Regions from separate parts of the Kitasatospora sp. NPDC101108 genome, predicted to be linked through region 1. Evidence: riboswitches for the same ligand, from Rfam matches in the RefSeq annotation. Region 1 holds a riboswitch; each other region holds the start of a gene.
The links. A riboswitch is a leader RNA that binds a small molecule or an ion and turns the genes downstream of it on or off. The one in region 1 is predicted to bind cyclic di-AMP.
Positions count from the first base shown of each region.

Region 2: linked by a shared signal. The riboswitch ahead of ACZ6Z8_RS15590 (glycoside hydrolase family 16 protein) and the one ahead of ACZ6Z8_RS28160 (transglycosylase family protein) in region 1 are both predicted to bind cyclic di-AMP.
Region 3: linked by a shared signal. The riboswitch ahead of ACZ6Z8_RS35495 (M23 family metallopeptidase) and the one ahead of ACZ6Z8_RS28160 (transglycosylase family protein) in region 1 are both predicted to bind cyclic di-AMP.
Region 4: linked by a shared signal. The riboswitch ahead of ACZ6Z8_RS20950 (aggregation-promoting factor C-terminal-like domain-containing protein) and the one ahead of ACZ6Z8_RS28160 (transglycosylase family protein) in region 1 are both predicted to bind cyclic di-AMP.

Region 1 covers NZ_JBVJLM010000015.1:133,927-141,624, reverse strand. The annotation lists gene ACZ6Z8_RS28170 (DUF397 domain-containing protein) at 1-215, opposite strand, end outside; gene ACZ6Z8_RS28165 (sirohydrochlorin chelatase family protein) at 773-1,723, shown strand; cyclic di-AMP (ydaO/yuaA leader) riboswitch at 2,179-2,349, shown strand; gene ACZ6Z8_RS28160 (transglycosylase family protein) at 2,357-3,697, shown strand; gene ACZ6Z8_RS28155 (hypothetical protein) at 4,013-4,213, shown strand; gene ACZ6Z8_RS28150 (LacI family DNA-binding transcriptional regulator) at 4,297-5,316, opposite strand; gene ACZ6Z8_RS28145 (glycoside hydrolase family 13 protein) at 5,342-7,057, opposite strand; gene ACZ6Z8_RS28140 (sugar ABC transporter permease) at 7,113-7,698, opposite strand, start outside.
Region 2 covers NZ_JBVJLM010000006.1:50,821-58,518, forward strand. The annotation lists gene ACZ6Z8_RS15565 (8-oxoguanine deaminase) at 1-48, shown strand, start outside; gene ACZ6Z8_RS15570 (allophanate hydrolase-related protein) at 266-667, opposite strand; gene aceB (malate synthase A) at 813-2,465, opposite strand; gene ACZ6Z8_RS15580 (IclR family transcriptional regulator) at 2,666-3,463, shown strand; gene ACZ6Z8_RS15585 (hypothetical protein) at 3,859-4,266, shown strand; gene ACZ6Z8_RS15590 (glycoside hydrolase family 16 protein) at 4,321-5,721, opposite strand; cyclic di-AMP (ydaO/yuaA leader) riboswitch at 5,729-5,836, opposite strand; gene ACZ6Z8_RS15595 (esterase/lipase family protein) at 6,101-7,435, opposite strand; gene ACZ6Z8_RS15600 (MoaF-related domain-containing protein) at 7,659-7,698, shown strand, end outside.
Region 3 covers NZ_JBVJLM010000029.1:50,101-57,798, reverse strand. The annotation lists gene ACZ6Z8_RS35515 (hypothetical protein) at 1-255, shown strand, start outside; gene ACZ6Z8_RS35510 (sensor domain-containing protein) at 252-986, opposite strand; gene ACZ6Z8_RS35505 (GNAT family N-acetyltransferase) at 1,103-1,690, opposite strand; gene ACZ6Z8_RS35500 (hypothetical protein) at 1,733-2,608, shown strand; gene ACZ6Z8_RS35495 (M23 family metallopeptidase) at 2,664-3,530, opposite strand; cyclic di-AMP (ydaO/yuaA leader) riboswitch at 3,543-3,701, opposite strand; gene ACZ6Z8_RS35490 (YiaA/YiaB family inner membrane protein) at 3,897-4,187, shown strand; gene ACZ6Z8_RS35485 (alpha/beta fold hydrolase) at 4,286-5,110, shown strand; gene ACZ6Z8_RS35480 (TetR/AcrR family transcriptional regulator) at 5,142-5,717, shown strand; gene ACZ6Z8_RS35475 (sensor histidine kinase) at 6,067-7,323, shown strand; gene ACZ6Z8_RS35470 (roadblock/LC7 domain-containing protein) at 7,444-7,698, shown strand, end outside.
Region 4 covers NZ_JBVJLM010000009.1:117,414-125,111, forward strand. The annotation lists gene ACZ6Z8_RS20940 (M6 family metalloprotease domain-containing protein) at 1-543, shown strand, start outside; gene ACZ6Z8_RS20945 (LysR family transcriptional regulator) at 650-1,654, opposite strand; cyclic di-AMP (ydaO/yuaA leader) riboswitch at 2,034-2,197, shown strand; gene ACZ6Z8_RS20950 (aggregation-promoting factor C-terminal-like domain-containing protein) at 2,201-2,632, shown strand; gene ACZ6Z8_RS20955 (papain-like cysteine protease family protein) at 3,248-4,051, shown strand; gene ACZ6Z8_RS20960 (hypothetical protein) at 4,066-5,064, shown strand; gene zapE (cell division protein ZapE) at 5,600-6,664, shown strand; gene ACZ6Z8_RS20970 (amino acid permease) at 6,774-7,698, opposite strand, start outside.

The DNA.
Region 1 (7,698 bases):
GCGGCGATCTCCGCCCGGGTGTAGATGAGCGCCGGACCGTCCGGGAAGCGCGAGTTGCGCATCGCGACGTCGCCGCCCGGCAGGGCCGCGAACTCGACGCAGTTGCCCTGGGAGTTGCTGTGCCGGCTCTTCTGCCAGACCACCCCCTGGAGGTCGGCGGCGGCCATCCCGTTGTAGGTGTGGTTCGAGCCGTGCGTGTCCTGCGAGTCGTGCATAGAAGTCTCCCGAAGAGCTCCGGAGTTGTCGTCCAGCGCGGCGCCCCGGCACCCGCCGAACGAGAGGACCGGCCCCGTACCGGTCCGGCGCAACGCCTCACTTGACGCGATGATAGCTCCAGTGCACGTGCATCAGCACGGGACATTGCAGGTGCACGGGGGCTTTTACGGTCGCCCCGAACTCTTCACGGGCTCTTCTCCTGACGGTACGTAAACGGACATAGCCGATGGAATCGTCGGTTCGTCCATAACCGGCCGTGAGCATCCCCCCGCTAAATGTTGATCTTCGAATGCCGGGAGTCGCACCGCCGTGACCCTCCGTCAGGCCACCTCCGGCCTGTGAGACATCTCACGCGCTCCGGATGCAACGCGCCGCCCCTCCGGACACGTCAGGGCAACAATGCGGGCCCTGGCGGACATTGGGCGAGGAATGTCCGGATTGTAGGCAAACCGCCCGGACCGTCGGGGCGGCGACACGACCTCCGCACCACGACCACCCGAAACCCGTACGGCAGCCGACTGCAGGCCTGACGGGCCGATGTCCTACGATCTCCGGCATGAGCACCGCAGCCATCCCGGGCGCGCCACTGCCCGTCCGCACTCCAGGCTCCCGTGCGCGGGGGCGCCACCGCCGCCCCGAGCGCCCCGAGATCCGCACCGGCTCGCCGGCCCTGGTGCTCGCCGTGCCCGCGACCGCGGGGCCCGAGTCCCGTTCGGTCGTCGAGGAGCTGCTGTCGATCGTCCGCAGCGAGCACGTCGGCGTCCAGGCCGCGGTCGGCTACCTTCCGGCCGACGGCGCCGGGGACGGCGGTTCCGAGGACCGCACCGTCGCGGAGCTGCTGGCGGCGGCCGCCGAGGCCGGACTGCCGACGCCCGTCGTGGTGCCGCTGGTGCCTGGCCCGCACGGCTTCCTGACCGGACTTCACGCCCTCGCCGCCGAGTACGGCGCGACCGTCACCGACGCCCTCGGCCCGCACCCGCTGCTCGCCGAGGCCGTCCACGTGCGGCTGTCCGAGGCCGGACTGGCCCGGGCCGACCGGGCCCGGCTGTTCGCCATCGCGACCGCCGCCGACGGCGTCGTACTGACCACCGTGGGCGGCGAGGACGCGGCCGCCGCGGCCGGCATCACCGGCGTGCTGCTGGCCGCCCGACTGGCCGTCCCGGTCGTCGCCGCGGCGCTCGACGTGCCCGGCTCGGTCGCCGGGGCCGTCAAGCACCTCAAGGAGACCGGCTCCGAGCGCCCGGCGCTGGCCCCGCTCGTCATCGGCCCGGAGGCGGACTCCGAACTGCTCGCCGCGGCCGCCGAGGAGACCGGCTGCCCGTCGGCGGCGCCGCTGGGCGCGTACCCGACCGTCGGCCAGCTGATCGCCTCCACCTACCTGGCCGCGCTGCCGACGCCGTCGGCGGAGGAGCTGGCCGAGGCCGAGGCGGAGGCCGCCGCCACCGCCGGGGCCGGGGAGGGCTCCCGGCGCGCCCACGCGGCCGCTCAGGGGCCCGTGGAGGGCTGACGGACACCCGCGGCCACCCGTCGCCGCACCCGCACCACCGAAGGGCCCGGAACGACCGCGTTCCGGGCCCTTTCCGTTTGTTCGGATTGCCCCGCAGGGGAGTTAAGCGGTCATTGCCATGCAATGTCCGTTCTGATGCCTTTTGTCGATGAATAGTCGACCCATCATCGGGCGCTCGGATCCGGGGCGCTCCCCCGGTCCGGCGAACGCGCCCCCTCCGCGCCTCAACGCTCCGTCACATCACTTCTGAGGCGGAGCCAGTTTTGAGAATTCATCGCGGAATTGCCGGAAAACGATCATTTCCGATCATGGAATTCAAGCCGTTCGGCCTTTTTTCGTAAACCGTGATGCGCATCACAGGTATTTGCAGTTTGAACTTAAGTCTGCTTAACGTGCTCCCCGTTCGTGACCACACGGACCCAGGTCATCCGCGACGCCGAGTCCTGCCGTCGGATGTCCTGGCAGCGCGAAATCGCATCACGGCAGGAGCGGGGGAACCACAGGTAAGTCGCCCCGGACCGCTTCCCGGAAACGGTCCTGGGCTAGGGGTGAAGCCGTGCCACAGCGCGGCCGGGCAACTCCAGCCCGAATCCGACAGCTCACCTCGCAGGCGTGGGAGAGGACCGCGTCTTCATGCTGCCTTCCAACGGCACCCGCCTGTCCAGCCGCACCCGCCGCGTGATCGCCGCCCTCGGCGTCGCGGGCGTCGGCCTCACCGTCCCCTGCCTCACCACCGGCACCGCCAACGCCGCCTCCGTCGCCACCTGGGACAAGGTCGCCCAGTGCGAGAGCGGCGGCAACTGGAGCATCAACACCGGCAACGGCTTCTACGGCGGCCTGCAGTTCACCTCCAGCACCTGGGCCGCCTTCGGCGGCACCGCGTTCGCCCCGCAGGCCAACCTCGCCACCAAGGACCAGCAGATCGCCGTCGCCGAGAAGGTCCTGGCCTCGCAGGGCCCCGGCGCCTGGCCGGTCTGCTCGGTCCAGGCCGGTCTGACCCAGGGCGGCGCCCCGGCCGCCGTCGACACCTCGACGGCAGCCAAGCCCGCCGCCAAGCCCGCCGCCAAGCCGGCCCAGACCCCGGCCCCGGCCGCGGCGTCCGCCAAGCCGTCCGCGCCCGCCCAGGACCAGGCCCAGGCCCAGGCCTCCGGTGACTCCGCCTCGGCCTCCGCCTCCGCCTCCGCCAAGCCCGCCACCGGCAACTGGGCGAAGCAGCACCCGGCGCAGGCCCAGGCCGGCGCCTACACCGTCGTCGAGGGCGACTGGCTGTCCTCCATCGCCACCAAGCACAACGTCCAGGGCGGCTGGCAGCACCTGTACGAGCTCAACCGCGGCACCCTCACCGATGGCCCGGACACCATCTACCCGGGCCAGCAGCTGACCTTCGGTGACGGCACCGCGGCCCAGGCCGACCAGTCCTCCACCGCCACCAAGTCCGGCTCGGACTTCAACTGGTTCGACCGCTCGCAGAAGTCCGGCCAGGCCTCGAACGGCGGTTCCGTGGACGCCAAGCCGGTCGCCCAGACCACGGCCCCGACCGCGAAGCCCGCCGCGAAGCCCGCCGCGAAGCCGGCCGCCCCGGCGCAGACCCAGGCCTCGGCCCCGGCCGCCACCGGCAGCATGGCCGCCGCGGTCGCCTTCGCCGAGTCGAAGGTCGGCCAGGCGTACGTCTACGGCGGCACCGGCAACGGTGGTTGGGACTGCTCCGGGCTGACCCAGGCCGCGCTGCGCGCCGCGGGCATCAACATCCCGCGCGTCGCCGCCGACCAGGCCGCCGCCAGCACCCACGTGTCGCTGGACAGCCTCCAGCCGGGCGACCTGCTCTTCTGGTCGAACAACGGCCAGGACTCCGGCGTCTACCACGTCGCCATCTACGTCGGCGGCGGCCAGTACGTCGAGGCCGCCAACCCGAGCTCGGGCGTCCGGCTCCAGACCATCGCCAACTGGGCCCCGGACTTCGCCGGCCGGGTCTGAGCACCGCGAACGCCGAACAGCTGACAGGAAACAGCCGGCAGACGACAGCTGACGGTAACAGATAACGGATAACAGATTTCATCATCTGTCATCTGTCATCCGACAGCCGTCTGCCCCACCCGTCAGCCTCGCCCGACCGCCCCGGGAAAGAGCCCGCTCACTCCTCCCGGGGCTTCGGCGTACCCGGACGGCCGGCCCCGCGGCCCGGCCGCAGTCCCCGGTCCCCCAGCTCCCGGTTCCGCAGCTCCCGGTTCCGCATGGTCGAACTCCCCCGCAGCGGGCATGCTGCTGCTCCGCACCCGAGGAGGAGTCACCATGGCCCAGGTCACCGTCACGATCGACGCTAACCTCGCGATCGACGCGATGCTGCTCTCCGGCACCAAGAACCCCCAGGACGCCGTCGAGCTGGTACTGCGCGACTACCTGGCCCGCGGCCGCCGCACCGAGACCCGGACCGGCGACGCGGCCGACGGCCGGCGGGTCTCCACCGACCGCCGGAACGTCCAGGAGGGCTGACCGGCCGGCGAACGCCGACCGGCCCCGGAGAGCAACCGCCCTCCGGGGCCCGTCAGTTGGCCCGTTCCCGCCGACCGGCCGGCTCAGCGCGCGCAGGCCCCCGTGGAGCCCCGCATCACCAGCTCCGGCTGGAACATGAACTCCCCGCGCTGGGCGGCGTTCCCGCCGACCTCCTCCAGCAGCGCGTCCACCGCCGCCGTCGCCATCGCCTCGACCGGCTGGCGGATCGTGGTCAACGGCGGTTCGGTGAAGGCGATCAGCGGTGAGTCGTCGAAGCCGACCACCGAGACGTCGTGCGGCACCGACAGCCCGCGCTGCCGCACCGCCCGGATCGCCCCGAGCGCCATCATGTCGCTCCCGCAGACGATCGCCGTGCAGCCCTTGTCGAGCAGCGCTCCGGCCGCCGCGTGCCCGCCCTCCACGCTGAACAGCGTGTGGTGGACGAGGCCTTCCGCCTCCTCCTGCCCGAGCCCGAGCACCTCGCGCATCGCCGCCGTGAAGCCCTCGATCTTGCGCAGCACCGGCACGTACCGCCGCTGCCCGACCGCCAGACCGATCCGCTCGTGCCCGAGTTCGGCCAGGTGCTGGACGGCCATCCACATCGCGGACCGGTCGTCCGGCGAGATGAACGGCGCGTCGATCTTCTCGCTGAAACCGTTGATCAGCACGAACGGCACCCCGCGCCCGGCCAGCCGGGCGTAACGGTCGTGGTCCGCCGTGGAGTCGGCGTGCAGCCCGGAGACGAAGACGATGCCCGCCACGCCCCGGTCGACCAGCATCTCGACCAGTTCGTCCTCGGTGGACCCGCCCGGGGTCTGGGTGCACAGCACCGGCGTGAAGCCGTGCCGGCTGAGCACCTGCTCGATCACCTGCGCCAGCGCGGGGAAGATCGGGTTGCTCAACTCCGGCGTGATCAGCCCGATCAGCCCGGCACTGCGCTGGCGCAGCCGGGTCGGCCGCTCGTAGCCGAGCACGTCCAGCGCCGCCAGGACGGTCTGCCTGGTGGCGGCGGAGACGTTCGCCTTGCCGTTGAGCACGCGGGAGACGGTGGCTTCGCTGACCCCCGCCTGTGCCGCGATGTCTGAGAGTCGCGCCGTAGTCACGGTCCCAGAGCCTATTGCAACCACGTCAGACCGCCCACCAGCCGGTGGCGTCCGGAGCGAGCACCGTCTCGCCGCCGTCCACCACGACTTCGGTCGAGGCGAGCAGCAGTCGGCCCGGGGCGGCGATCCGCACCGGCTCGCCGGTGGTGTTCACCGTGCAGACGAAGGAGCCGCGCCGGAAGGAGAGGGTGCCCTCGGGGCCGTCCAGCCACTCGACCTCGGTGCCGGCTCCCAGGTCGGGCTGCGCCCGTCGGACGGCCAGCGCGCTGCGGTAGAGCTCCAGGGTGGAGGACGGGTCGCCGGTCTGCGCCTCGACGCTCAGCTCGGCCCACTCGGCCGGCTGCGGCAGCCAGGACGGCCCGCCCGCGACCGGCCCGAAGCCGTACGGTGCCTCGCTGCCGGACCACGGGATCGGGACGCGGCAGCCGTCGCGGTAGCCGTCCTGGCCGGCCTGGCGGAAGAAGGACGGGTCCTGGCGGACCTCGTCCGGCAGGTCGGTGACGTCCGGCAGGCCGAGCTCCTCGCCCTGGTAGACGTACGCGGAGCCGGGCAGCGCGAGCATCAGCAGGGTGGCGGCGCGGGCGCGGCGCAGGCCGAGCGCCCGGTCGCCGGGGGTGCGGATCTGGGTGCCGAGGCCGGGCTCGTTGGCGAAGCGGGTGGCGTGCCGGGTGACGTCGTGGTTGGACAGCACCCAGGTGGTGGGGGCGTCGACCGGGCGCATCGAGTCGAGCGAGAGGTCGATCACCTCGCGCAGCGCGGCGGCGTCCCAATCGGTGCCCAGGTACTGGAAGTTGAAGGCCTGGTGCAGCTCGTCGGGGCGGACGTAGTTGGCGGTGCGCTGGACGGTCGGGGTCCAGGCCTCGGCGACGCCGATGCGCTGCCCCGGGTACTCGTCGAGGATCCGGCGCCAGCTGCGGTAGATCTCGTGCACGCCGTCTTGGTCGAAGAACGGCATGACGTCGTTGCCGAGCAGCTTGAGCTGGTCGGCGCCGCCGAGGTCGGGCAGGCCGGGCGCCTTGACCAGGCCGTGGGCGACGTCGATGCGGAAGCCGTCCACGCCCATGTCCAGCCAGAACCGCAGGATCGAGCGGAACTCGTCGGCGACGGCCGGGTTCTCCCAGTTGAAGTCGGGCTGCTCCGGGGCGAACAGGTGCAGGTACCAGTCGCCGGGGGTGCCGTCCGGGTTCGCGGTGCGGGTCCAGGCCGGGCCGCCGAAGATGGACTCCCAGTCGTTGGGCGGCAGTTCGCCCTGCTCACCCTTGCCGGGGCGGAAGTGGTAGCGCTCGCGCAGCGGGGAGCCGGGGCCCTCGCGCAGGGCGCGCTGGAACCACTCGTGCTGGTCCGAGGAGTGGTTGGGGACGAGGTCGACGATGATCCGCAGGCCCAGCTGGTGGGCGTCGCGGATCAGCGCGTCGGCGTCCAGCAGGGTGCCGAACATCGGGTCCACGGCGCGGTAGTCGGCGACGTCGTAGCCGGCGTCGGCCTGCGGGGAGGCGTAGAACGGGGAGAGCCAGACGGCGTCCACACCGAGGTCGCGCAGGTACGGCAGGCGGCTGCGGATGCCGGGCAGGTCGCCCATGCCGTCCCCGTTGGAGTCGGCGAAGCTGCGCGGGTACACCTGGTAGATGACCGCGTCCCGCCACCAGTCTCTGGACGCGCTGCCGGTCACAGGATCCAGGGCGGCCGCCTCGTGAGCGGCGTCGACGGCAGGCCGGGAGGTGTCGGCCAGGTTCTGGGTCATGGACGGTATCCCTTGGGGACTAGAGGAGCGAGGAGCGCTGAGGGGTGCGGGGGCGTCACGACTTGGAGGCACCGGCGGTCAGGCCGGTGACCAGGTGGCGCTGCACCAGGTAGAAGAAGGCCGCCGACGGGATCGCGATCAGCACCGCCGTGGCGGCCATCAGGTTCCACTGGGCGTCGTGCTCGCTGACGAAGCTCTGCAGGCCGACGGCCAGCGTGTACTTGTCGGAGCTGAGCATGAAGGTGGAGGCGAACGGCACCTCGGCCCAGTAGGTGAGGAAGGAGTAGAAGGCGGCGACCGCCAGGCCCGGACGGGCGAGCGGCAGCACCAGCCGCCAGAAGGTGCCGAACGGGCTGAGCCCGTCGACCCGGCCGGCCTCGTCGATCTCCACCGGGATGGTGTCGAAGTAGCCCTTCAGCAGCCAGGCGCAGTACGGCACGGTGGTGGTCGAGTAGACCAGGATCAGGCCGGTGTAGCTGTCCAGCAGCCCGAGTTCGGAGAGCATCGTGTACATCGGCACGATCAGCACCGCGATCGGGAACATCTGGGTGACCAGCAGTGACCACATCAGCGGCTTGTGCCCGGGGAACTTCATCCGGGAGACGGCGTAGCCGGTGGTGGCCGCGAGCAGCACGCCGAAC
Region 2 (7,698 bases), on a different contig from region 1:
CGGGCCTGTGCCCGCGCGGCCAGGGAACTCGCCTCCCGGCCGGTGTGACGGCCTGACACCGAGGACTCCGGGGCGCCCAGGGACGGTGCGTGACCCGGACTCCGCAGGCCCGGCAGGGTGTGCGGACTGCGGCCCCGAACCCACGGCGAGGGTTCGGGGCCGCGGCGTGGGCGCGAACAGAGTTCAGCGAACAGAGTTCAACCAACAGATTTCAGCGAACAGATGACAACTTTCATCATCTGTTCGCTGAAATCCGTTCAGGCCGTCAGGCCGTGCGTCCCAGCGTCGCCAGGTAGGCGCGCCAGCCGCCGTGGTGGGTGATCTCGCGGTGCACCCCGCGCTCGACCTCGCCCCGGGCGAGCAACATGGACAGGCACGGCGAGCCGTCCTCCAGCTCGATCACGCCGAGCTCCAGCTCCCGCGGCTCGCCGGGCAGGATGACGTCCCGCAGGCGCTCCAGACTGATGTCGTACAGCTCGCCCTCGATCGCGCTGTCGACGCCCGGGTCGGCCAGCAGCCCCGGGCAGACGTCCGTACCGCCGCTGTGGTCGATCGAGAAGAAGCGGTAGCCGGGCGCGGTGCGGACCGGGCCGATCAGGGCGTCGGCCACCTTGTCGTGGAACGGTCCGCCGACCATCGCCTGGCCGTTGAAGAAGATGCGCGCCATCAGTGAACTCCTCACACAGAAAAGACCGTTCCGCACGGCGACGAGAGGACAGGTGGATTCGTCGCCGTACGGAACGGAGCAAACGGGGGCGGAACTGCTACAGCCCGGCAGGCGGCAGCGGTGGCGCCGGTGGATAGATTGGTGCTCAGCCCAGCAGGGGAAGCGCGGGGAGGGTCAGGAAGTCCGCGAACTCCTCGGCCAGGGCGACCTGTTCGAAGAGCTGGGCGGCCTCGCGCCAGCGCCCGGCCTGGTAGGCCTCGGCGCCGAACTCGGCACGGAGCTCGGCCAGTTCGGTGGCGACCAGGCTTCGGACCAGCTCGGCGGTGGCCTTCTCGCCGGTGTCGGACAGCACGACCCCGTTGTGGATCCACTGCCAGATCTGCGAGCGCGAGATCTCGGCGGTGGCGGCGTCCTCCATCATGTTGAAGATGCCGACCGCCCCGAGCCCGCGCAGCCACGCCTCGATGTAGCGGATGCCGACCTGGACGGCGTTGTGCAGCCCGGCGTGGGTGCAGGTGCCGCCGGCGCCCGCGATGTCGAGCAGGTCGGCGGCGGTGACCGGCTCCGACGGGCCGGGGTTGTCCTTCTGGTGGGGCCGATCGCCGAGCACCGCGTCGAAGGAGGCCCGGGCGACCGGGACGAGGTCCGGGTGGGCGACCCAGGAGCCGTCGAAGCCGTTTCCGGCCTCGCGGTCCTTGTCCGCCTTGACCTTCTCCAGCGCGGCCGCGTTGACCTCCGGGTCCTTGCGGCTGGGGATGAACGCGGCCATGCCGCCGATCGCGTGGGCGCCCCGCCTGTGGCAGGTTTGCACCAGCAGCCGGGTGTAGGCGGCCATGAACGGCGAGGCCATGGTGACGCTGTTGCGGTCCGGCAGGATGTAGTGCGCACCGGCGTCGCGGAAGTTCTTGACGATCGAGAACAGGTAGTCCCAGCGTCCGGCGTTGAGGCCGGCCGCGTGGTCGCGCAGCTCGTAGAGGATCTCGTCCATCTCGAAGGCCGCGGTGATGGTCTCGATCAGCACGGTGGCCCGGACGGTGCCGTACGGGATGCCGAGTTCGGCCTGGGCGTGGGTGAACACGTCGTTCCAGAGCCGGGCTTCGAGGTGGCTCTCGGTCTTCGGCAGGTAGAAGTAGGGGCCGGAGTTCGGGTCCTCGGCACCCTTGGCGAGCAGCCGGGCCGCGTTGTGGAAGAAGTACAGGCCGAAGTCGACGAACGCTCCGGCCACCGGGACGCCGTCGACCAGCAGGTGGTTCTCGTCCAGGTGCCAGCCTCGCGGGCGGACCACGACGGTGGCGAGTTCGGCGGCGGGCTTGAGGGTGTAGGCCTTGCCGGCCGGGCTGGTGAAGTCGATCCGGCCTTCGAAGGCGTCGATCAGGTTGACCTGGCCGCTGACCACGTTCTCCCAGGTCGGGGAGGTGGCGTCCTCGAAGTCGGCGAGCCAGACCTTGGCCCCGGAGTTGAGCGCGTTGATGACCATCTTGCGGTCGGTGGGGCCGGTGATCTCGACCCGGCGGTCTCGGAGCGCGCGCGGCGCCTCGGCGACCTTCCAGTCCCCGGCCCGGACGTCGGCGGTCTCGGGGAGGAAGTCCAGCGTGCCGGTGCGGGCGATCTCGGCCCGTCGGGTCTTCCGCCTGGCCAGGAGCTCCTGCCGGCGCCCTTCGAAGGCGCGATGGAGGCCGACGACGAAGGCGACCGCCTCCGGAGTGAGCACCTCCTCCGCCCGGTGGACGCGCGGACCGGCGACAGTGACGACCGGAGCGGCGGGGGAGGCGCCGACGGGCCCCTGATCTGCAGCCATGAGCAGGACACTCCTAAGACGGTTGAGCCTGGCAAGGGAGCTCCGGTGGGAACTTCCTCGGGAACTTCCTCGATCGTTACCCGCCTGTCGGCGAGTTCGATTCTGTAAGGTGGAGACTAGTTTCCGCGATACAGAATTTCAACGGTTTGTTGAAGAGGTCGCCGGGACTCTACTCCTCCCCGACAGCGAAGGGAACGCCGGTGGTTGCGACCCCCGACACAGCATCGACGACAGGCGCCGACCGCGCGAGCGGCGGCGTTCAGTCCGTCGAGCGCGCCTTCCAACTCCTGGAGGCACTGGCCGACTCCGGCGGGGTGGCCACCCTCAGCGAGCTCTCCGGCAGTTCCGGCCTCCCGATGCCGACCATCCACCGACTGGTTCGTACCCTCGTCCAGCAGGGTTACGTCCGCCAGGACACCGCGCGCCGCTACACGCTCGGCCCCCGGCTGATCCGCCTCGGCGAGACGGCCGGACGCCTGCTCGGCAGCTGGGCCCGCCCCTACCTGGCCGAGCTCATGGAGGCCACCGGCGAGACCGCCAACCTGGCCGTGCTGGAGGGCGGCGAGGTGGTGTACGTCGGGCAGGTGCAGTCGCGGCGCTCGATGCGGATGTTCACCGAGGTCGGACGGCGGGTGCAGCCGCACTGCACCGGCGTCGGCAAGGCGCTGCTCGCCCAGCTCCCCGAGAACGAGGCGCGCGCGATCCTGGGCCCCAACCCGCTGCCCGCGCACACCGAGTACACCGTGACCGACCCGCAGGAGCTGATGGACCAGCTCGCCGAGGCGCGCGAGCGCGGGTACGTGGTCGACGACCAGGAGCAGGAGATCGGCGTCCGCTGCATCGCGCTCGCGGTACCGGGCGCGCCGACGCCCACCGCCCTGTCGGTGTCCGGCCCGGAGGCCCGGATCCGGGCGCTGGAGGAGCAGGCGGGGGCGTCCTCGCTGGTGCCGGTGATGCACCAGATCGCCTCCCGTCTCGGGCAGGTCCTCGCTCCCTGACGGACCGTCAATCCTTCTGAGCGGGATGCGACGTGGGGACCATGTGACGTGTGGATCATGTGACGTGGAGATGCCGTCGGATCCCTCCCCCACCGTCCTCCGTTCGACGGACGCGTGGGCGGGTTGCTCCGGGTCCGCGGGGCCGGTGCCACCACCCTGGTGCGGACGCGGCCCGCGCCCGAGCGGGCCGCCGGAGCGCGAGGGAGCGGTGAGCGGCGATGGCACGCGGGCAGGACAGGCGCAGGGAGCTTCGGGTCGGATCCGGTGGGGCGCCGTCCACGGCGGTGACGGCGGCGGGTTGCGCGGTCGCGCTGCTGGCCGCCGGACCGTCCTTTGCGGCCCCGGGTCCCGTGCCCCGGCCGAAGCCGCGGGTCGCGTCGGTGGGCCCGGCCGCCGTGCGGTCCGACTCCGACCTGGAGGTGGTCCGGCAGGATCCGGCGGCCGCCCCGCCCGGCGGCACCACCACGGTCCGTGCCTTCGTCGCGAACCGCGGCCCGGACACCACGGGCTCGCCGTTCACGGTGGTCGTCGTCCTGCCGCGGGGCGTGACACCGCAGGGCCCGTACTTCCCCTCCGACTGCGCGGTGCCGGGGGGCGGGCGTACGGTGCGCTGCGTCTTCGGGGCCGGGCTGAAGCAGGGGCGCAGCGCGACCGCGCTCGTCCCGGTGCGGATCTCCCCCGACGTGCCGCTGGGCGTGCTGGAGGGCGGGGCGGTCGAGGTGCACAGCCCGGACGACCGGGACGGAAGCAACAACCGGCAGCCGTTCGCCATCGAAGTGGTCGAGACGGCTGCCGGTTCCTGAGAGCGGCTGGTCTGCGGGCTACACGCGGTCGGCGTCCGCGGTCGGCGTCCGCGGTCAGCGGTAGACGCGCACGTAGTCGGCGGCGAAGGTGATCGGAGTGTTTCCCTGCGGCGCCGGGTGGTACTTGCCGGCGCCGACGGAGAGGTTGAGGATCAGGTACGCCGAGAAGTCGGCGCCCACGCCCTTGCCGTCCGAGAACACCTTGACGCCGTTGACGTACCAGTCCACCGAGTTGGCGCCGTAGTAGGTGCCGATGGTGACCCACTGGTCCTTGGCGACGGCATTGGCGTCGGTGTAGTAGTCCGCGTTGCCGGGGTTGACGTGGTTGGTCAGCTCCAGCAGGTCCGGGTTGTCGGGGTGGTACTCGAAGGAGTCGACCTCCCCGTTGCCGTTCTTCCAGGTCCACAGGGCGGGCCAGGCGCCGGTGCCGGAGGGCAGCTTGACCCGGGTCTCGGCGTAGTCGCCGGTCTTGACCTGGAAGCCCTCGGCGGAACCCTCGGTGGTCAGGAAGCCGGTGTTCCAGGACTGCTGGCCGTTCTCCAGGGTGGGGCCACCGGGGGTGGCGGTGAAGGTGGCGACGCCGTTCGCGACGCTGACGTTGTTCTTGTTCAGCCAGTCGAGCTTGTTGTCGTCCGGGTTGTGGTTGCCGTACTTGTACGCGGTGCTCTTGTCGCCGACCCAGCGCCGGCCCCAGTCGATCGGGGCGTTGAACTCGTCGGACCAGGTCAGCGACTTCCCGGCGATCGGGGAGGCCGGCGCCGGGGTGCTCGGGCTCGCGGTGGCACTCGGGCTGGAGGTGGCGCTCGGGCTCGCGGTCGGCGCCGTGGTGGGCGCGACGGTCGGCGGCGTGGTGGCCGTGGCCGTCGGGGTCGGCTTGGCGGTGGTCGGCGCGGCGGTGGTGGGCGCGGCGGTCGTGGGGGTAGCGGTGGTCGGCGACGGCTTGGCGGTGGGGGTGGCCGTCGGGGCCGGGGCGGGCGTCGACGTGCCGGCCCGGGAGACCACCAGCTGCTGCGAGGGCAGGTTGTGCCAGCCGCCGCCGAGGTCCTGCCAGAAGCCGAACTGGGTGTAGGTCCCGGCGGGCAGGGTGCGCGCGCCGCTGGTGAAGGAGAACCCGCTCGGGCAGAGCTGCACGTTGCCGGCGTTGCCCGGGAAGTCCAGGTTGGTGCCGTGCGCGTCGCGGACGCCCACGCCGACGGTCCTGGCGACGAAGCAGGACGAGGAGTGCAGGCTCAGCGAGGCGGTGGTGGCCTTGCCCGCGACCATGGTGGCGGGGGCGAGCCGGTCCTGGGTGACGGTCGGGCCGGTGGCGGCCTGGGCACCGGCGACGGCCGGCAGCCCGAGCAGGCCGGCGCCGCTGATGGCGAGCGCACCGGTGGCGGCGAGGGCGGCGTTGCGTCCGCGGTGGGACGGACGGGCGTGACGGGGCGCGCGACCGCGCCCGGCAGGCTGGGGCATGGGAGTCCTCTGCGACGCCTGCGAGGTGAGCTGTCGGATTCGGGCTGCAGTTGCCCGGCCGCCCGGGGAGCGGCTTCACCCCTAGCCGGAGCCCGCACGCTGGTGCGTACGGGCCGGGCGCTGACCTTGGTTCCCCCGCTCCCGTCCGCTGTCGTGCTCGGCTGCCCGCCGACGGGTGGACAGGACTCGGCGTCCCGGCGGCGGAGTCCGCGAGGGCGGACGACCCGTTGCAGGCTAGGCAGGCTGTGCGTGAACGGACAACTCCATCCGGCCGGTTGTCGCGCAGCTCACAGTGGTGTCGATCAACGACGCTGCGTGGCCGCCGAGTTGATCGATCCCGGCGCCGCGGCCGGGGGTTCGCGGGTCGAGGCCCGGCGGTTCAGCCGAGCCAGGCGGCCACCTGGCTCTCGGCCTCCGGCGACCAGGCCAGTTCCAGGTGGTTGAGCCCGCTGAGCAGCCGGGTGCCGCCGACGGTCGCGATGCCGGTGGTGTCCAGGGCGCTCGCGGTGAACACGATGCCGTCGCTGGGACCGCGGTTCTCGTCGAGCACGCCCGGGATGTCGGCCGAGCCGCCCGCGAGGAGGTAGGTGGGCACCGAGGCCGGGATCCCGGCGCGCCGGAGCGGGGCGATCAGCGAGCCCGCGTCGACGGCCGCCTGGATGCCCTGGCCGGAGGCGTGGAGGCCCTGGCCGCCGTAGTAGGTGGTCCACCAGTCCTGGGCGGTGGTGTCCACCCCGTAGACGGCGTCCCAGCGGGCGAGCAGCTGGCGCTGGCCCGGGTAGCAGTCGCTGCCGCCGGTCGGCAGCACCCCCAGGCAGGGCTGGGCGGTGTACGTGCCGTAGCAGGTCATGTAGAGGTGCGGGGACGGCGCGTTGGCGGTGCCGCCGCAGGCCGGCCAGGTGGCCAGGTCGAAGTCCCAGCCGTGCGCGTAGACGTAGTCGAGCCCGCCGTTCGGCCCGCCGAGGGTGACCAGGCGGCGCACGTCGCCCGCGTACGGCCGCCCCCAGGAGGGCCGCACCGAGGACACGTACGCGCGGGCGGCGACCTCTCCCTTGCTCCAGGCCACCACGTCGACCTGGGGGACGCCGAGCCGGGCGCGGATCAGCGCGATCGCGTCACCGACGGCCTGGGCCTGGAGCAGGTTGTCGCCGTGCTTGTGGGCGAAGCCGACGGCGAACACCCGGTGGCCGGTCCCGGCCAGGTACTGGGCGAGGCCGGTGGACGGGCAGCTCGCGGCGCCGCAGATGCCGCCCTCCCCCGGGTTCACCCAGGCGCGGTCGGCGTTGTCGTTGGCGCCGTGCACCAGCAGGACGGGGGTACCGGTGCCGCCGGCGTCCCAGCCGGGGGCCGAGTAGAGCAGGAAGCGGCCGGAGTACGGCTCGCCGGTGCCGAAGTAGGTGCGGCGGGGGCCGTCCTGGTCGCCGCGGCCGTCGGCGGGGAACTGCTCGGTGCGGAAGCCGGGGGTGGGGTCGAGGTAGCGCTCGACCTTGGCCCAGCCGTTGCCGGGGGCGGGGAAGGTGGCTTCGAGGGCGAGGGGGGCGGCGGCCGTTGCGGCGGTGGTGGCCGTTGCGGCGGTGGTGGCCGTTGCGGCGGAGGTGGCCTTCGGGATGGTGGCCGCTCCGGCGGAGGGGGCGCCGAGGAGGAGGGCGGTGAGGCTCAGGAGGAGGGCGGAGAGGGCGGCGGGGACGCGTCGTCGGGTGGGGGTACGTCTCATGGGCGTGCACGGTAGGACCGGTCCGCGGTCGCGCCCATGTGCCGGTCGCACACCGCGCGCGGCGTGACGGTGGCAGACCGCACCGTGGCGCGGGGCCGCCCGAGTCCGCCCGGTCGGATAAATTGGAACCCTGGCATTTTCCGCGGTGCACAAGTGCGCCGACTCCGGTGTGCCCGGTCCGTACGGTCCGTCCCACGCTCCCGAGAAGAGGTTCCGCCCCACCATGACCGCGTCCCTGCCCGCCTTCGCCGGCCGTACCTACG
Region 3 (7,698 bases), on a different contig from region 1:
GGGCTGCTCTCCCGGCTGCCCGGCGCCGAGGCGCAGCGGCTGCGGGACGTGGTGGCGGCGCAGCTGGTCGACCCGCGGGGCATTCCGTACGGGTCGGACCGCAGCTGGCTGGCGGAGAAGATCCTCTCCCGGCTGCCGGTGACGGACGCCGTCGCGGCGCGGCCGACGGCCACCGTCCCGGTGCAGCCGACGGCCGCCGCGGGGAGCGACGGCGCTGCGTGCTCCGCGCAGGTCCCGGGGCCGCCGAACTCCTAGCGGCCCAGCAGCCCCCGGGCGGCGGCCCGGTTGACGCCGGTCAGGCCGCGCACCAGCTGCGCGGTGAGGAAGATCAGCAGCACCCCGGCCACCGAGAACGCGGCGATCTGCCCGGCGCCCTGGACGTAGTACGCGTGCCGGACGTGGTCGCTGTCGGTGTAGTCGAACAGCTGGTAGCCGGGCCAGGAGGTGTAGCGCGGGAAGACCCACTGGTAGAGCGGGTAGAGCGCCATCGCCCAGCCGAGCACCAGGAACGTCAGGGTCAGGCAGAAGCTGAGCACCGCCCACGGGAACATCACCAGCTGGTACAGCGCGGCCTTCCAGCCCGCCCCGTCGGCCAGCCGCGCGGTGATCGCGCCCCAGTTGCCCGGGCGCACCTGGCGCACCGGCGCCGGGCCCGGCACGTCCAGGGCGAGCATCCCGCGCACCCGGGCCCGCTCCGCCCGGCCGAGGCCCCGGGAGGCGCTGGTCAGGCCGGCCAGCACCGGCAGGCCGAGGACGGTGACGAAGGTGCCCACCCCGAGGGAGAACAGGGTGACCGCGACGGTGAAGCCGACGATCGCCACCGGCAGGCCGGTGAGCGCGTAGCCGACCTCGCGGTAGTACTGCCGGGAGAACGGCGCCCGGAAGAAGCCCGGCGGCTGCTCGGTGCGGCGGGCCCGGGCCGGGCGGGTCCCGTCGCCGTAACCGTCCGGGCCGTCCCACTCCTGACCCAGCGTGCTGTTGCTCATCTCCCGGCCCCCGGCCCCTCGTTGTCGTGTCGCGGTGTCTTCCGTGCTGACGGTCCCCAGTCTGGCCGGAACCCGGCCCGGACGGCATCCGGGGGACCGGCGGATCAGGGGTGGGGTTAACCCCCCTGCGGTGGAACGGGCGGACCGGTCCACTCGTCGGCGAGCAGCGAGTACTGGTACGAGTCGGACCAGACGCCGCCCTTGTACAGGTCGTGCCGCACCCGCCCCTCCAACTGGAAGCCGAGCTTGGTGAGCACCTTGGCCGAGGCGGCGTTGTCCACGTCGACCCGGGCGACCAGCCGGTGCAGGCCGAGCGGGCCGAAGGAGAGCCCGCAGAGCAGCCCGGCGATCTCGCCCGCGTAGCCGCGACCCCACACCGGGCGGCTCAGCACGTAACCGAGGTGGGCGGAGCGGTACTTGCCGAGGGTGAGGCTGGCGTGCGCGATCGGCAGCGCGTCCTCCGGGTCCTCGGCGTCCTCGCGACGGACGACGGCGAGCCGGTAGGTGTCCCGCTCCTCGGCCATCGCCTCCTCCAGGTAGAGCTCGATCTGGTCGGCGCAGGTCTCGCGGTCCCGCGGCCCGAAGGGGAGGTGGCGGGTCACCTCCGGGTCGCCGAACAGCGCGTGCAGGGCGTCCACTTCGGCCGGGGTGTGGTGGTACTCCCGGAGGGCGAGCCGGGGGCCGGTGAGGCGTACGGGGACCATGGCTGCCGACCCTACCCCCGTCCGGCGGCTACCGTTCGGAATATGAACGACGAAGACCTGCGGCTCGCCCCGCGCACCAGGGCCGCCGACCTGCTCGCCTGGGCGGCGACCGGGCCGGACCGCGCACCGGTGGCCGAAGCGCCGCTGCGCGCGGTGCTGGCGCTGCTGGAGCTGGGCGAGGGCAGGATGCACGACGGCTGGCCCGAACTGACCTCCGACGCGGTGGAGCACCTGCTGTACGAGCGGCTCCACCTCTACGTCCAACCCGCGCCGGAGGACGACCCGCTCGCGTACGGCGACGCCGTACGGCTGCTGGTCGACCACCAGCGGGCGGCGAAGCGGCTCAACGCCAAGCGCCAGGAGCGGCTGCACGCCGAGGCCGAGTGGCAGGGCGAGGTCGCGGCCGGGCTGCTGCGCCGCGCCGACCTGGTGACCTGGCCCCGGCTGTACGCGGTGCTGCTGCACGCGCACGGGGTGGACGTGACGGACCTCGCGGCCGTCCGGGAGTGGCTGACCGGCTTCGCCGGCCTCGACGAGGAGCGGCGGCTGGCCGGGTACGAGGCGCTGGTGCCGACCGGCTGGCTGGACGAGCCGGACGAGCAGGGCTGGGGCCCGGGCCGGGTGCTGTCGGTCGGCATGGCCACCGACGGGGCACGGCGGCTGCTGGAGCAGGGGCTGATGCGGCGCAGCTACCGCAACCTGGCCGCGCTGAACGCGCTGGGCCGGCCGATGCCGGACGAACTCGCCGGGGGCTTCGAGGAGTTCGAGGCGGCGGCGGCCGAGGTGGCGCTCGACCTGCTCGGCGAGTGGACGGTGCCCGGGCTGCCGCGGCTGTTGCTGGAGGAGTTCCCGGAGCTCGCGCCGGAGCCGGGCGCGGAGGAGATCGACGCGTATCTGGCGCAGTTGCCGCCGGAGTGAGGTGGCGGAGGGGGAGTCCCGGGCGGGTGGCCCGGGGCTCCCCCTTCCGAGCTCGTTAGGGGTTGAGGCCGCGCTGCTGGAGCCAGGTCTCCGGGTCGACCGGGGCGCCGCCGTCCGGGCGGACCTCCAGGTGCAGGTGCGGGCCGGTGACGTTGCCGGTCGCGCCGACCTTGCCGATCTGCTGGCCGGAGGTGACCTGACCGGAGCCCGTGATGATCGAGGACAGGTGGCAGTACCAGATCTCGGTGCCGTCGGGCAGGGTCTCGACGATCCGGTAGCCGTACGCTCCGGACCAGCCGGCCGAGGTGATGGTGCCCTGGCCGACCGCGTGGACCGCGGTGCCGGTGTCGGCGGCGAAGTCCAGGCCGGTGTGCAGGTGGGCCCAGTAGCGGGCGCTCTGGCCGTAGTGGGCGGAGAGGTTGTACTCCTTCACCGGCAGGGTGAGTGCGGCGGCCTTGGCCCGCTCGGCCTCCTCGGCGGCGCGCTTGGCCTCGGCCTCCTTGGCGGCGGCCTTGGCCTCGGCCTCCTGGGCGGCCTGTACCCGGGCGGTCTCCTCCGCGGCGGTGCGCTGGCTGTCGGCCTGCTGCTGGATGCGGGCGGCGAGCGCGAGGCCGGGGTCGGCGGCCAGGGCGACCGGGGTCTCGTCCGGCGCCTCGACGGCGGGCGCGGCGGCCGGGGTCGCGGAGGCGAAGCCGGTGGCGCCCAGGGTGGCGGCGACGGCGGTGACGCCGAGCAGCGGGGAGGCCCCGCGGGTCTGACGCGGCATCCGGTGGCGGTTGGTCTCGGCCTCCGGGGCGAAGGGGTCGCCGTGGCCGGCGGAGCCGGCGCCGTGGGGCTCGGAACCGTTCGGGCCGGGGTGGTCGAGGAGCTGGGTACCGGCTGCGGGGCCGGCCGGGTGTGCCGGAGTGTGCGTCGACGCCACGGAGGCGCGCTCCTTTCCTTCCTTCGCGCCTACCGGGTTAGCTGACGGGTTCGGAGCAGGAAGGTCTCCTACGGCCGGGCCGGAGCCCCGCCGATTCACCCCAAGGAACGTGGTTCCCCGGCTCCCTGGCCTGCCCGGAGGCCGGCCGGCGGGATTAGGCGACGCGCACGGTGCCGTCTGGGTACGGCGTTGACGACCGCGCTGCGTTATCAAACGTTAATCCTAGGAGGCCCTGATTCCAAGCCGTCCGTCCGTCACGGAAGGGGAGCAGATGATCGGACGTCAACGAACGACCGCTCAACCGCCCGGCTCATCTGAGTACTCCTACTCATGTGCACCCCGGCCGTCCCGCCGCATCCTGACGCCATGAGCGCACCGATGCAGTCACGTACCACGGCCGCGTACCACGTCCAGGCCGTCCTCTCCTTCGCCGTCTCCGGCACGGCCCTCGCCGCCGGGATCGCCTACCTGCCCGTCGGCGGCTGGACCCGGGCCTTCCTCGGGATCGGCCTCCTCTACACCGTCACCTCCGCGTTCACGCTGGCCAAGGTGATCCGGGACCGCCAGGAGTCCTCGGACACCCTCGCCCGGGTCGACCAGGCCCGGCTGGAGAAGCTGCTGAGCGAGCACGACCCCTTCAAGGTCGAAGGGGTGTGACCGGGGAGTTCCGTGCCGGCCGGAGGCTTGACGGCTAAGGCTATTAGCCGTAGCTTTGTGGCTATCGGCAGCAGCGAGCGAGCCCGTGGAGGCCCACCATGAACGACACCCTCACCCCGAGCACCCAGTACCTCGACGTTCCCGGCGGCCGCCTCGCGTACGACGACACCCGGCAGGGCGACGGCACCCCCGTCGTGCTGCTCCCCGGGATGCTCGACTCCCGCCGCGCCTACCGCCACCTCCACCCGCTGCTCACCGCGGCCGGGCGCCGGGTCATCACCATGGACCTGCGCGGGTTCGGCGAGTCCTCGATCGTCTGGGACGACTACAGCCCCTCCGCGATCGCCACCGACGTCCTCGCCCTGCTCGACCACCTCGGCATCGAGCGGGCCGTCCTGGTCGGGCAGTCCTACACCGGGGCGACCGTCGTCAAGCTCGCCGGGGACGCGCCCCAGCGGGTCGCCGGGATCGCGCTCATCGACGCCTTCGTCGAGCACCGGGCGAACGCGCTCATGAAGGGCGTCATGGTCGTCATGGGCGCCGCGATGGTCCGGTGGCCCGCGGTCTGGGGCTACTACCTCCGCAAGATGGCCTTCCCCGGCCCCCGGCCCGCCGACCTCGACGCCTACGTGGACGGACTGGTCGCCGCCCTGCGCACCCCCGGTCGCCGCACCGCCACCCGCGGCCACGTCACCGGCGACTCCGCGCCGATCGGCTGGACCGCGGCCGTCCGCTGCCCCGCCCTCGTGCTGATGGGCAGCAAGGACCCCGACTTCCCCGGGCCCGAGGCCGTCGCCGACCTCCAGGCCGAGAAGCTCGGCGCGCGGAAGGTCATGATCGAGGGATCCGGGCACTACCCGATGGCCGACAACCCGCAGGCCGTCGCCGACGCGCTGCTGCCCTTCCTCGCCGAACTCGCCTGAGACCGAACCCGCCCGCTGGAGAACCAGAGCCATGCCCCGCGTAGGACTGACCCCCGACCAGGTCGTCGACCACGCCCTCGCCCTCATCGACGACCAGGGCACCGAAGCCCTCACCCTCGCCTCCGTCGCCGCCCGCGCCGGAGTCGCCACCCCCTCGCTGTACAAGCACGTCAGCGGCGGGCTCACCGAACTCCGTCGGCTCATCGCCGTCCGGGTCACGGGCGAACTCGCCGACCGGCTCGCGGAGGCCGCGGTCGGCCGCAGCGGGGACGACGCCGTCACCGCCCTCCTGCGGGCCTACCAGGCCTACGCCACCGAACACCCGCACCGCTACACCGCCCTCCCCCAGGCCCCCCGGCCCGACGACGACCTCACCCGGGCGGCCACCCGCCTCGTCGGCGTCATCATCGCCGTCCTCCGCGACTACGGCCTCGACGACTCCGAAGCGATCCACGCCGCCCGCACCCTCCGCTCCCTCGCCCACGGTTTCGCCGCCCTCTCCATCACCGGCGCCTTCCAGCTCAGCGAAGACCTCGGCACCACCCACGACCGCCTCGTCACCACCCTCACCACGGGCCTCCGCTCCTGGCCCAAGGAGAAGGGGTAGCAACACCCCCGCCCGGTCATGCCTCCGGCGCCGGAGCGGACGGGCACCGGATGGCATCGTTTCCGTGACCGGGGCCGGAATTGTTCACCCGCACGGAATGTCGTTCGTTCAACAACACCGCGCACACCGAACCCACACATCCCGGTGAGCGAATCGGCCACCACCCGCCACGCCGGAGAAGGCCGAAAGGCCATGGACGAACGACCGCACGGCCCGGCAGTGCGGCGGGATCGCGTCCGAACGACACCGGGATGACGGCGTATTGACTCGATATTGACGAGATCCGGTCACATGGCGAGATCCGTTCACACCTTCGTAGGATCATCGCCCTAGAATTCGCCGCGTGACGATGACTCAGTGGTGCGCAACGGCTACCGGCGTGCTCGCCGTCCTCGCCCTCGTGGCCGCCGCGCGGTACCGCGCCGTGTCCGTCACCCAGCGCGGCCGGGCCGACCGGCTGGAGGGCGAACTCGCCCGGCTGCACGAGCAGCTGAGCTCCGAGCTGTCCCGCCGGGGCGCCGACCTGGCCGCCGTCCAGCAGGAGCAGGAGCTCACCGCCTCCACCCAGCGGGCCTTCCTCAGCGTGGCCCGACGGATCCTCGTCATGGCCCACGACCAGCAGGCCCTGCTCGACGAGATGGAACGCACCCACGACGACCCGGCGCTGCTGGAGGGCCTGCTCAAAGCCGACCACGCCGCCGCCCAACAGGCCCGGCTGGCCCAGACCCTGGCCGTGCTGTGCGGCGCCCGGGCCGGGCGGCACTGGCCGGAGCCGGTCTCGCTGGAGGACGTGGTGCGCGGCGCCCAGTCGCGCATCCTGCCCTTCCAGCGGGTGGTCGTCCGCAGCCGGATCGAGACCGCGGTGGTCGGCGCCGCCGCCGAGGCGCTGATCCACGCCGTCGCCGAGCTGCTGGACAACGCCACTCGCTACTCCCCGCCCAGCACCCAGGTGTTCGTCACCCTGATGCCGGTGCACAACGGCGCCGTCATCGAGATCGACGACGGCGGCGTCGGCATGCCCGAACAGGCCGTCGCCAAGGCGGCCGACGCGCTCGCCGGGGGGAGCAGCCTGGAGGTCTCCCGGCTCGGCGAGGTGCCGCAGTTGGGGCTGGCCGCGGTCGGCCGGCTGGCCGAGAGCTACGGCTTCCGGGTCACCCTCAGCTCGGCGCCCTCCCCGTACGGCGGCGTGCGCGTCGTCGTGCTGCTGCCGAACGCCCTGCTCACCGAGCCGCTGCCGCCGACCGTGCCCGGGCTCGGGCTCGGGCGGGACGGGGACGACCCGGCGTTCCGCCCCGGTCCGGCGCTCACCCACGACCCGCGGCCGACCTCCGGGGCCACGCACCCCGGCGCCGGTCACCCGCTGGTGGAGCCCCCGCCCACCGGCCGGCCGCCCGCGACCGGCGACGCACCGCCGCCGCTGCCCCGCCGGAGCCACCGGCGCGACCGCGGGAACCGCCCCGCCCAGCACGCCGCTCCCCCGCCGCCGCCCGAGCCGCCGTACCGCTCGGCCCGGGACGCCCAGACCTTCATGACGATGTTCCAGGCCGGGACGGCCAACGGCCGCTCGGCCGCCCGCTCCCAGGGCCGGCCTCCCGGCCCGCACTGACCGGCCCGCACCGACCGGCCCGCGCCGACCGTCCCGCACCGACCGGCCCCGCCCCGTTTCCCCCGACCTTCCCCGAGTCCCCCGGTTTCCCCCGACTTCCCCAGCGCTCCGGAGAGTTCCATGACCACCACCCCCGATCTCGGCTGGCTGCTCGCCGACATCATCGCCGTCCCGCAGGTCCAGCACGCCGTGGTCGTCTCCAACGACGGCCTGGAGATCGGCCGCAGCGCCGACATCGCCCGCGAGGACGCCGAGCGGCTCGCCGCCGCCTGCTCCGGACTGCAGTCACTGGCCCGCGGCGTGGCGACAGGCTTCGGCGGCCCGGGCAGCGCCACCCGCCAGATCATCATCGAGTACGGCGGCGGCTACCTGTTC
Region 4 (7,698 bases), on a different contig from region 1:
GAGACCTCCCACACCTTCGGCCTGCCCGACCTGTACGCCTTCGCCGGCACCGACGTGCACCGCTACGTCGGCGGCTGGGACCTGATGGGGAACATCGCCGGCCCGGCCCCGCAGCACACCGGCTGGGAGCGCTGGAAGTTCGGCTGGATCGACGACCACCAGGTCGCCTGCCTTCCCGCCGCCGGCGGCCGGACCGTCCGCCTGAAGGCCGTCGAACGCCCCGGCGGCACCAAGATCGCCGTGGTGAGGACCGGCGACACGACGGCCTACGTCGCCGAGTCCCGCCGATCCGTCGGCGCGGACGGCAACGCCTGCGCCACCGGCGTCCTCATCTACAAGGTCGACACCTCCACCACCACCGGCAACGGGCCGATCCGGGTGGTCACCAACCCCGACGCCGCCGCACCCACCGGGAACTGCACCGCGCCGGACATGCAGACCTGGCAGCCCGGCCAGTGGTTCCAGGACGACACGGCCCGCATCCGGATCCACGTCATCGCCTCCGACGCGTCCACCGACATCGTCCGGACCGACCGGTGGTGACCGCGTAGCACCGGAACGGCTCGCGAGCGGTGCGGCCGACACGACATCGCCTCGACCGCACCGCCACGGTGCCACACCGCACGGATCGTGCCGGGGGCCGGGCACGTCATCCGGAGGGAGCGGAGATCACCCTTCGACAGGCAGCCGTACCCGTGGCCGGCGCCGTGGCCCCCTGGCGCTCAAGCCAGCTCCGGTAGACCGTGCTGCGAGCGGCTGCCGTCCAGTACGCCTCGGTGACGGTCCGCACGAGCGAAGGACGCAGCGACGCGAGCGGTCCCTCCTCGTGCCAGGCGAGCACATGCCGGTACCAGAGCGGATCGCCGACGATCGGCCGTACGGCGATGCCCGGCACCTCCTCGAAGGTGGCCTGGCAGAAGCTCACCGCGTGGCCGCTGCGGACGAGGTCCAGGACGAGCCGACCTTCCACCTCGTGGACGACACGAAGGCGATGGCCCAGGACGAGCAGGGTCCTGGACCAGTACTCACGGATCCGGTCGTTGTCCGGCCGAGGAGCGGCCCAGTCCTCGCCTCCGAGATCCTCCAGCGCGACCTCCTCCAGCGACGCGAGCGGATGAGCCGCGGGCAGGGCCACGAAGAGCGGTTCGGTGGCTATCGGCTCGCCGGCGACTCCTGCGGGGAGCGCGAGCTCGTACCCGGGGCTGTCGCCCACCACGGCCGCTTCGAGCCGGCCGCCCGCGACGGCCTCGACGAGCGGGACGGGGCATCCCTGGCCCCGCGAACTGATCTCGGCCTCCGGATGGTGCGACCTGATCGCGGTGATCAACCCGCCGAGCAGCGGAGCGTTGACCGAGCCGAGCCGGAAACGGTGCTGCGACCAGCCCGTCCTCGCGGCGAGGGCGGAGACCTCCAGCAGTTCGTCGACGGTCGGCAGCACCGCCCGTGCCCGGCTGAGGACCTCCTCCCCGAACGCGGTCGGAATGACGCCCGACTGCGCGCGGCTGAACAGCTCCGCTCCGAGCGCCCGCTCGATCCGCGCCAACTGCGCACTGAGGCCGGGCTGGGTCAGCCGCAAGGACGCGGCGGCCCGCGTCAGACTGCCGCAGTCCGCGATGCTGCAGATGATCCGGAGGTGCCGGAATTCGAGCTCCATGGCGAGATGTTATGGAGATCGAGCCCACCTCAACAGATGTCCGGCGGTAGCGGACCAGCTGCCACGCCGACGCCCTCGGATCAGAGACACGGATCACTCCGTTCCGGTCGGGGGCAGGGGTCTGCTCCATCTCCGGGCATTCCTTCACCCGGGCCCGGCACGGCCTCGCTCCGTACGACCCCGGGGAAGTGTCGGAGCATCAGGTTCGAGCGCGAGCCGCCGCCATCGGCCGGCCGGGCGGGCCTGCGAGTTCGGCCTGGGCGTGAGACGCATCACACCGCCTTGCCGTACGTGTGATGGTTTGTTTACGTTTCCTCTCGTTCGTCCCCACACGAACCCCACTCTCCGGAACGCCGAATCCTGTCGCCGGACCGAGCGGGCACGCGCAACACCAGCATCAGCGGCAGGAGCGGGGGAACCACAGGTAAGTCGCGCTGCCCGGACCGGTCCGGGCAGCGCTAGGGGTGAGGCCGCGCTCGGCGCGGCCGGGCAACTCCAGCCCGAACCCGACAGCTCACCTCGTAGGCGTGGGAGAGGAAACACCGCATGTCTGCGAACAGCCGATTCGGCCTGTCCAGCCCGATCACCCGCCGGTTCAAGGGCGTCGTCGCCGCCGCCGTCATGGCCGGCGTCACCCTCGCCGTCCCCGCCGTCTCCGCCGGCTCGGCGGAGGCCGCCACCGCCAACAGCCCCGCCGCCCTGCAGAAGCTGGCCGCGCAGATCGTGCCGGCCAACCAGCTGGCCTCGTTCGACCAGATCATCGCTCACGAGAGCGGCTGGAGGGTCAACGCCACCAACCCCAGCTCCGGCTCCTACGGCCTGCCGCAGGCGCTGCCCGCCAGCAAGATGGCGTCGGAGGGGTCCGACTGGCGAACCAACCCCAGCACCCAGCTGCGCTGGGCGCTGAAGTACATGAACGGCCGCTACGGCAGCCCGAACCAGGCGTGGGTGTTCTGGCAGAACCACCACTGGTACTGATCCTGGTGGCCGCAGGGTCGTGTCATCTGCCGCAGCGGGGCCTTCTGCGGCTCCCTCCGCGCCCCTGACGGGTAACGCGGCGGTCTGACGGGGCGGCGTTGCCGCGCTGGTCGACGGCGACCACCCGGTAGCGGTCGCTCAGGGCCCGGCCGGCGCGTCCCGCTCGCCCGCGTGGCCGGCCGGGCCCGTGCGGCAGGACCACGGACGGGCCCGGCGGCGGCCCGTTCGTGGGGGGTTATTCGGGTCGGGTCGTCCCGCCGCTCGCTTCGCATAAGCGCTTCTTCGGACTTCCGAATCCCCGCTTCTGAAACCCTCATCGTGAGTAACATTGCACTCACGCTGTGAAATTTCACAGCCTGAAGGACTTCTCAGGAACAATAACGATAAAATAACAGTGGACTGGACCAATTGGCTCGGCGCCCGCCAAGTCGCCTTCGTGCAGCATCCGTTGGCCCATGACTCCTCGCCGTCCCTGTGCGTGGCCGCAAGGCGCCCCGGACTCCTTTGTTCCGGTTCTGACGCGGCTCTGCCAGACTCCCCCGCATTCGGTTTCACCTAACGGGGAGTGAGATCTGACGCATGAGCAGACACCGCAGGAAATCACGCCGATGGGCCGTGGCAGCAACCGGCGCCGTGCTGGCCGGTGCGGCCGCGCTGGGTATCGGCGCCGTGGCCCAGGCGGGCCTGGTCAAGGGAACCGTCATCGGGGGGCAGGGGAACTACAGCACCGTCAACGAGCGTGTGCTCCCCTCGCTTTCGGCCCGGGTCTCCGGTCAGGCCGCGCCGGGCGACCGCATCCCGATGATCTGCCGTACCACGGGGGACACCGTCGAGAACGACAACCGCTGGATCTGGTCCGGCGGCTACTACGTCGCCGACGCCTTCATCAGCGAGGACACCGGGAACCTGCCGGTCTGCGGCTCCACCCGGCCCACCAGCTGGACGGCGCTCGACATCACCATGCAGAAGCAGGTCCAGGACCAGTGGTGCTGGGACGCGTCCGGCCTGACGGTCGCCACCTACTGGGGTTACCACCAGTACAACCAGTACGACTTCTGCCGCCTCGCCCAGCAGGGCCGCTGGCTGGACTGCAACGACCGGCCCGCCACGCTCGACGACATGGCCAACGGCCTGTCCGCCATGGGCTTCCGCAACAGCGGCTACGACCTGAACCGCAACGCCTCGTTCAGCGAGGTCACCAACGAGATAGCCAACGGGCGGCCGTTCGCGGTGCGCATCGGCTGGACCTCGGGCGGCGGGCACATGAACGTCATCTACGGCTACGACAGCACCAGCAACATGATCGCCGTGGGAGACCCGTGGCCCAGCACGCAGACGTACACCTGGTGGAACTTCGACACCTACGTCAGCAACGGCTCGTTCCGGTGGACCCACTCCCGGGTCGGCATCCACGCGTGAGGAGACAACCAACCATGAGGACACTGAAGGCGGTTGCCCTCACCACCGCCGCGCTCGTGAGCGTCGGCGCCGCCACCACGACAGCCCGGGCCGACAGCGGGGGCGATGCCCCCGACTACGGCGCCGCCCAGCAGCTGCTGCACTCCGGCCGGACGCACGACACCGTCTCCCGCTTCCTCGGCGCCGCGAGGACCGCGGTCTCGCCCGGCGGCGGTCCCGGCACCGGGACCGGTGCCGCGACCGGTGCCGACGGCGGCAGTACGGGCGGTCGGCCGAACACCCCGAACGCGGTGGCCGCGCCACCGTCGTTCGAGCTCAAGGACCCGGTTCCGATGTACGAGCTGTCGGTGGACTTCGTGAAGGGCAAGGCCCAGCCGACACCGCAGAACGCGCTCAGGCTGTCCTACCTCGCTTCGCGGGTGAGCGCTGCCGACGGTCACCAGGCCGCGGTCCTGCTCGCCCCGCCGGACAACCGCGGGGGCTGGCGGATCGCCGGCATCCGGGACGGCGACAACGAGCTCACGCTCGCCGAACGGGCCACGGCCGGTGCCCGCACCTTCACCGAGCCGCAGATCCACGCCTGGTACCGCCTCACCGCGAGCGCCGACGTCGAACCGCTCAACACCGAGGCCACCACGGGTCTCGGCGGCAAACAGAGCCTCCCGCTGGCCGCCTACCAGAAGCTGGTGGCCGGCCGCTACGCGGACAAGCTCCCCGGGTCCGGCTACGACCGAAACGGGCTCGCCGGAGGGTTCGGTCTGTTCGACGGCACAGGGTCCACGGCCGGATCCACGGCCGGATCCACGGCCGGATCCGAGGCCGGGACACCGCCCCAGGCCCAGCCCGAAGCGCGAGCCGGGACGCAGACACCGACGGCCTCGTCGGCCGCCGCCCCGGGCGAGCAGTCGCCCTGGACGTCCTGGCAGCTGCCGGCGCTCGGAGCCGCACTGCTGGCCGCCGGCGCCGCCGGTCTCGGCGTGCGCCGTCGCCGCCGCGCCGCGGCGACGGACTGACGCCCCGAACGGCGACACACGAGGCACCGGGCACCGGACCACACCCCCGGACGCCCGGTGCCTCGACAGGCCGTCCGGGCCGAAGCCGCCCGGGTCGACCCGCGTCGGGTCGGCCGACCGATGCGGCCCGCGTGGCGACAGCATGGTTGGCCGTCAGGTCAACTGTGAAGAACAGTGCTTGACTCAACTGATCCAGGTTCAGTTCGGTGCCGAACATGGTTCGGAAGTTCCGCGTCGGCCGTACGACATGCAGCCCGGGCCCGCGAATTGTGCCGCCCTTGACGCACCTGGTTGTGATGCCCGTGACCGGTCGGTGCGGGCGACGTGATCTCGTCGACGCCCAACTGTCGCTCGTCGAGCTCTTCCATGGCGCACAGTGTTCCACCTGCGAGGTTGGCCGACGACGGTGGCGATCATCACTCCCCGGGAGGGCATTGTCGCAGGGCGTGGGCATCTGGCAGGATCACGACCGCTCGCCGATGAGAAACCGTCACCGGCTTCGGCATTGTTCAGACCGGAACCGGGGGGCCGTCAGTTGATCGAGAAGTTCGAGCGCGCAGCCGAGGAAGCGGGTTTCGTTCTCGACGCCTCGCAGAAAGCCGCGGCCGAGCGGCTTTCCGTGCTCGCCGCCGAGCTGTCCGGCCGACGCCGCTTCTTCGGCGGGAAGCAGCCGCGCGGCCTCTACGTGTGGGGGCCGGTCGGGCGCGGCAAGAGCTGGCTGACCGGAGTCTTCTACGAAGCGCTGCCGGTGCGGAACAAGCGCCGGGTGCACTTCCACGAGTTCTTCCGCGAGTTCCACACCGTCTACGCCCTGCACCGCAAGGACCGGAACGCGTGCGACCTGGCCGTCGCCGAGCTGCTGAGCGACTGCCGGCTGCTGTTCTTCGACGAGTTCCACGTGCACGACCCGGGCGACGCCATGATGATGGGCCGCGTCCTGACCTCACTGTTCGACCAGAAGGTCACCCTGGTGACCACCTCGAACTACCCGCCCGACGGGCTGCTGCCGAACCCGGTCCACCACCACATGTTCGAGCCGACCATCAAGCTGCTCGAAGGCAACCTGGACGTCCTGGAGGTCGCCGGCCCGCAGGACTACCGTGCGGAGAGCACCACCGGAGCGGCCCGCTCGCAGTTCCAGCGCGGGGCCTACATCTGGCCCGGCACCGACCAGCAGCTGCGCGAGGCCGGGCTCGAACCGCCTACCGACGGTGAGCGGCAGCGCATCGACATCGGCGGCCGGGACCTCGTGGCCCGCGCCGTGCGCGACGACCTCGTCTGGTTCGACTTCCACGAGCTGTGCGACGAGCGCACCTCCACCATCGACTACCTGGGCCTGGCCGACCGGTTCGGCACCTGGGTGCTCTCCGGACTGCCGGAGCTGACGTCCGGCAGCAGGGACGCGGCGCAGCGCTTCGCCAACCTGGTCGACGTCCTGTGCGACCGGGACGCGAAGCTCTACCTCGTCGCCGACGGCCCGCTGGCGGACTGCCTGCGGGGCGACGCCCTGCCCATCGACATCAACCGGACCGCCAGTCGCCTCATGCTCCTTCCGGGCTCCGCCACGCCGGGTGCGAAGCAGACGGCCGCACAGGCGTGAACGAGGATCTGGGGCGCCGGCGGCGGCCTGGGCCCCTCCGCCACCCGGCACACGAGAAGTGGCCCCGGTGCGCGGTACACCGCGCTCCGGGGCCACTTCCGCAGGGAGCTCAGCGGGCGTCGCCCTCCGGCCGGGTCCGGCGGCGGCCGGCCATCCAGACGTAGACCAGGATGCCGGCGAACAGGAACAGCACGCCCTGGTAGACGGCCGCGTAGCCCGCGCCGGCGAGGAGCCAGAGCGAGAAGGCGAAGGCGCCGAGGCCGAGGACGGCGTCGCGCACCAGGTGCGGGCCGTCGACCTTCTCGGTGGCGCCGCGGACCAGCCAGTACAACCGGGCGGCGGTGGACAGCAGATAGGGCACGACGGCGGTGAAGGTGGTGACCAGCACCAGCATGTCGAACGCGCCCTTGGCGCCGCTGGCGAAGTTGGCGACGGTCAGCACCGAGGCCAGGGCCACGCTGACGATCACGCCGAAGGTCGGCACGCCGCGCCTCTCCTTGCCGAAGGCGGCCGGGAACAGCCCGTCCCGGGCGGCCGCGTACGGCGCCTGGGCGGCCAGCAGGGTCCAGCCGTTGAGCGCGCCGGTCATCGAGATCAGCGCGGCGACGGCGATCACCGTGCCGCCCCAGGTGCCGCCGAACACCGCGTTCATGGCGTCCGAGAACGGCGCGCTGGAGTCGACCAGTCGCTGGTGCGCGACGGTGCCGAACACCGCGAGGGTGCCGAGCAGGTAGACCACGGCGGCGCCGCTGGTGCCGAGCACGCTGGCCCGTCCGACGTTGTGCTCGGGGTCGCGGACCTGCCCGGCGCTCATCGCGGCCGACTCCACGCCCAGGTAACTGAACAGCAGGATCGCCGCGGAGGCCGTCATCCCGCCCATCCAGCCCTGGCCGCTGCCGTCGAAGGGCCCGATGTTCTTCGGGTCGAAGAAGCACAGTCCGCCCACCGAGACCAGCAGCAGGGGGATGAACTTCAGGACGGTGGACACGAGTTGGACCGCGCCGACGAAGCGGGTGCCGGCCAGGTTGGCCAGC